Regions from separate parts of the Nocardioides sp. CCNWLW239 genome, predicted to be linked through region 2. Evidence: riboswitches for the same ligand, from Rfam matches in the RefSeq annotation. Region 2 holds a riboswitch; the other holds the start of a gene.

Region 1 (2,458 bases), on a different contig from region 2:
CTCGGCGGGCACGAACGGGTGCAGGTCAGCGAAGCCGGGCAGCGAGATCGGCTCCATCTCGGTGGTCGCGTTGAGCTTCATGGTGCACGAGCCGAGCGGGATCATGCCCTTGTCGAGGGCGTAGTCGCGCGCGGAGAGCTTGTGGAGGTAGCGCAGCATCTGGGTCTCGCTGTGGTGCGCGTTGAAGACCTCGTGGGTGAGGTAGTCGGTGGTGCGCAGCAGGCCGTCGGGCAGCGCGCTCGCCGTGGTGCGGTCGATCTCCTCCAGGTCGAAGCCCGAGACGCCGAAGGCGTTGAGCACGGCCGACAGGGTCGAGCGCGTCGTCGCCTCGGAGGTCGAGATGCCGACCGTGTCTGCGTCCACGAGACGCAGATGTACGCCGAAACGACGCGCCGCGGTGACCACATCGGCCGCCCGGCCGGGCACGGTGACACACAGCGTGTCGAAGAACGTCTCCGAGACCAGCGGAAGCCCGGCCGACCGGAGCGCGGCAGCCAGGACCGCGGCGTAGCGGTGGGTGCGGGTCGCGATCGTCTTCAGCCCGGCGGGACCGTGGTAGACGGCGTACATCGAGGCGCCGACGGCCAGCAGCACCTGCGCAGTGCAGATGTTGGAGGTCGCCTTCTCGCGACGGATGTGCTGCTCGCGGGTCTGCAGGGCGAGCCGGTAGGCAGGCCGCCCCTCGGCATCGACGGAGACGCCGACGAGGCGACCGGGAAGGTGCCGCTCGATCCCCTCGTGGACGGCCATGTAGCCGGCGTGCGGACCACCGTAGAAGAGCGGGATGCCGAAGCGCTGGGTCGAGCCGACCACGACGTCGGCGCCGAGCGTGCCGGGCGCCTCCAGGACGGTCAGCGCCAGGAGGTCGGCGGCGACGACCGCGAGGCCGCCCCGCTCGTGGGTGGCGTCGATGATCGGCTTCAGGTCGGGAACGCGGCCGGAGGCACCGGGGTACTGGATCAGCACGCCGACCACGTCGCCCTCGGGCAGACCCTCGGAGAGGTCGGCGACGACGACCTCGAGCCCCATCGCCTCGGCGCGTACCTTCACGACCTCGATCGACTGCGGCAGCGCGTCGGCATCGATGACGAACGGACCGGAGCCCTTCCGGTTGGCCCGGTGCACCAGCGCGAGCGCCTCGGCGGCCGCGGTGCCTTCGTCCAGGAGGGAGGAGTTGGCCACCGGCAGGCCGGTCAGGTCACCGACCATCGTCTGGAAGTTGATGAGCGCCTCGAGACGCCCCTGGGAGATCTCGGGCTGGTAGGGCGTGTAGGCGGTGTACCAGCTCGGGTCCTCGAGCACGTTGCGGCGGATCACCGGCGGCGTCACGGTGGCGTGGTAGCCCAGCCCGATCATCGCCTCGCCGGGCTTGTTGGAGGCGGCGATCTCGCGAGCCAGCGAGGCGACCTGCGCCTCGGTCAGGGCACCCGGCAGGTCCAGCGACTCCGCCGACCGGATCCCGGCCGGGACCGCAGCGTCCATCATCGCGGCTACCGAGTCGTATCCGAGCCGCGAGAGCATGGTCGCCTCGTCAGCGGCCGAGAGCCCGACGTGGCGCTCCACGAACGGGGAGGCGGCATCGAGCTCGGACAGGGTGGGCGTGTCGGACACAGTGGCTCCTGAGGGCATCTAAGACAACTCGTAAGCCCTCCCCCTCTGTCACCGCACCTGCGCCGCTTCAGAGTTGCCTGGTCCGCACGGTCGTGGGTGCCTGAGAGTTTCCGGGGAGGAATTGCCCCTTCGGCGCCCCTTCAAGAGGAGCTCTCCCGTGCGGGATGGTCAGCACCACCAGCATAAAGGAAAGACCCCGAGGTCCCGCCTCCGCGGTGCCTCGGGGTCTTGTCGATGCTGAGAGTTCAGCTCCGGGCTTCGCCCGGTCGTCTCATCCGGCGTTGCGGGCGGCGCGCCTGGCGGCCAGCTCGTCGGAGGCCGAGCCGGCCGGCTCGCCGTCCTCGGCCGTACGCTCGCTGGGGAGCTCGGAGAGCGTCCCCTCGATCTCGCGCCAGACACCACCGATGGCGATGCCGAAGACGCCCTGCCCGCCCTGGAGCAGGTCGATGACTTCGTCGTTGCTGGTGCACTCGTAGACCGAGGCGCCGTCGCTCATCAGGGTCACGCGGGTCAGGTCATCGGTGCCCCGCTCACGCAGGTGCTGCACGGCGGCGCGGATCTGCTGCAGCGAGATGCCGGCGTCGAGCAGCCGCTTGATGACCTTGAGGATCAGGATGTCTCGGAACGAGTAGAGGCGCTGGGTGCCGGAGCCGGTGGCACCACGCACACTCGGCTCGACGAGTCCGGTGCGGGCCCAGTAGTCGAGCTGCCGATAGCTGATCCCAGCCGCGTTGCAGGCCGTCGGCCCGCGGTAACCGGTGTCGCTCGGCAGTGGCGAGACATCGTCGGTGAAGAGAAGGCCCTGCTCGTCAGCCTGCTCCGCCGCGCGTTGCGCGTCGACGTCGCC
Region 2 (2,458 bases):
CAAGGGCTGGGTCAGGCTGGAGTCGCGCTCGGTGATCATCACCGACATGGAACGGATCGTCCGCCGCGCCGGCTGAGCCGGCCCGATCTCTGCGACGGAGTCAGAGGCTGACGCGGACCAGCTGACGCAGTCGGCGAAGCCCTGCGGCGCTCGGCCGCTCGGCCGGGGCGAGGGCATCGGCGAGGCGTTCACGGACCGCGTCGGTCTCGAGCTCCAGGCCGATGGCGACGAGCTCGCTCGCCGTGTCCGGCGTCCGCGCGGCCGCGGCGACGTGGGCGCTGCGCCCGACCAGGTTGACGTGATAGCTGCGCGGGCCCTGCCCGGTCGCGACGGCGACGGTCCCCTTGATCCGGTACGCCGTCGCCGGCGGCTCCTCGAGCAGGTCGAGCAGCCGCGACGGCTCGATGGTGCCCGGCGTCGTCACGGTCACCGACCCCGCGTGCTGATGCGACTGGTGGTCGGAGGCCGCCTCGCGCAGCAGCGCGGCGATCGGCAGCTCGTCGGGCGGGTCCTCGGGGACCGCGGCGTCGTAGACGAGGCGCGGGTCGATGCGGCCACCCACGGCGTACGCGATCTGGACCTCGGGGTTGTGCTCCCGCACCCGGAGCTCGATCTGCCGAAGGACCTCGTCGCGCTCGGCGGCGGGCACCAGGTCGGTCTTGTTGACGACGACCAGGGACGCAGCCGCGAACCGGACCGGCGCCGGGCCGCGGCCGTCGTCGAGGGTGTCGAAGTAGGAGGCGGCGTCGACGACCTCGATGAGCCCACCGCGGCGTACCCGTTCGACGCCGCTGAACCGGACCAGCCTGGCCAGCGTGCCGGGCTCGGCGAGACCGCTGGCTTCGACGATCACCACGTCGAGCGCCAGCCGCGGGTGGGTCAGCTTCTCGAGTGCGTCGTCGAGACCGCCTGCGTCGGGCAGGCAGCACAGGCACCCGCCCGCGATCGAGGCCGGCTCGTCCACCTGCCCCGTGACGAGCCCGGCGTCGACGTTGATGTCGCCGAAGTCGTTGACGACCACACCCACCCGGGCACCGGGCTGACGCAGCAGATGGTTGAGCAGCGTGGTCTTCCCCGAGCCGAGATGGCCGGTGAGGATGACCACGGGAACCCGGGTCCTCGTCGCTGGCATCGACCCATCCTAGGACCGGTGAGAACAGTTCCCGATAACGGGCCGCCATCTTGACGGCCGGGATGGCCAGACCTAGGTTGTGCCGCACAACTTCACATCCGCCGTTCGAACCGCAGCGGGAGAGTCCTCACCATCCCGGGTGAGGCGCCGAAGGAGCAAACCTCCCCAGAATCTCTCAGGCCCCATGACCGCTGTGGTGAGGCGACCTCTGGAAAGACAGGGTCCGCAGGATCCTGCACCCACGGTGCAAACCGCTCTCGGGCGGTGAAGCTCTCAGGTAGCGATGACAGAGCGGGGAGGTCACCCGTCCACGGGTGCCTTCGGGCACCCACCAGCAGGGAGCCTCCCGCACACATGACCTCACCCGTCCCTACCCCTCTGCACGAGATCCACCAGGCGCTCGGTGCCTCGTTCACCGACTTCGCCGGCTGGAGCATGCCGGTCCGCTATCGCTCGGAGACGGCGGAACACCATGCCGTACGCACCGCCGCGGGCCTCTTCGACCTGAGCCACATGGGCGAGATCGAGGTGACCGGACCCGAGGCGGGACGCGCCCTCGACCATGCCCTGGTCGGCCGCCCGTCGGCGATCGGCATCGGCCGTGCCCGCTACTCGATGATCTGCGCCGAGGACGGCGGCATCATCGACGACCTGGTCGTCTACCGGCTCGCGGAGGAGCGCTACCTGGTCGTCGCCAACGCGAGCAACGTCGGCGTCGTCGCTCCGGCCCTGACCGAGCGAGCGGAGGGGTACGACGTCCTGGTCCACGACGCCTCGGCCGAGTTCGCGCTGATCGCCGTGCAGGGGCCCGCCTCGGCGGCGATCGTCGCGGCCCTGACCGACCTGGACGTTCCCTCCCTGCGCTACTACGCCATCGACGCCGGCACGGTCGCCGGGGTCGAGGTCCTGCTCGCCCGCACCGGCTACACCGGCGAGGACGGCTTCGAGATCTACTGCGCGCCCGCGTCGGCCGCTGCTGTCTGGGAGGCCATCACCGAGGCCGGTACGCCGCACGGGCTGGTCCCTGCCGGGCTCGCCTGCCGCGACACCCTGCGGCTCGAGGCGGGCATGCCGCTCTACGGCCACGAGCTGAACCGCGACACGACGCCGTTCGAGGCCGGCCTCGGCCGGCTCGTCTCCTTCGACAAGGCTGACGGCTTCGTCGGGGAGGCTGCCCTGGCGGTACGCCGCGAGGAAGGCCCGCGCAGCACGCTCGTCGGGCTCGTGGCCACCGGGCGCCGCTCCCCGCGGGCGGGCTACGCCGTCGTCGACCCGGCCACCGGCGACGAGATCGGCGTCGTCACCAGCGGCTCCCCGTCACCGACC

What was found. Region 2 has a riboswitch for glycine ahead of gcvT (glycine cleavage system aminomethyltransferase GcvT). Riboswitches for the same ligand answer to the same signal wherever they lie in the genome.
Region 1: it holds a riboswitch for glycine, as region 2 does, so the genes downstream of both, gcvP (aminomethyl-transferring glycine dehydrogenase) here and gcvT (glycine cleavage system aminomethyltransferase GcvT) in region 2, are expected to answer to the same signal.

What each region holds. Positions count from the first base shown of each region.
Region 1 is NZ_JBBBNW010000003.1:1,016,592-1,019,049, forward strand. It holds gene gcvP (aminomethyl-transferring glycine dehydrogenase) at 1-1,629, opposite strand, end outside; glycine riboswitch at 1,689-1,779, opposite strand; gene WBG06_RS16740 (MerR family transcriptional regulator) at 1,883-2,458, opposite strand, start outside.
Region 2 is NZ_JBBBNW010000009.1:95,981-98,438, forward strand. It holds gene WBG06_RS25110 (Crp/Fnr family transcriptional regulator) at 1-76, shown strand, start outside; gene WBG06_RS25115 (CobW family GTP-binding protein) at 101-1,132, opposite strand; glycine riboswitch at 1,239-1,333, shown strand; glycine riboswitch at 1,335-1,432, shown strand; gene gcvT (glycine cleavage system aminomethyltransferase GcvT) at 1,487-2,458, shown strand, end outside.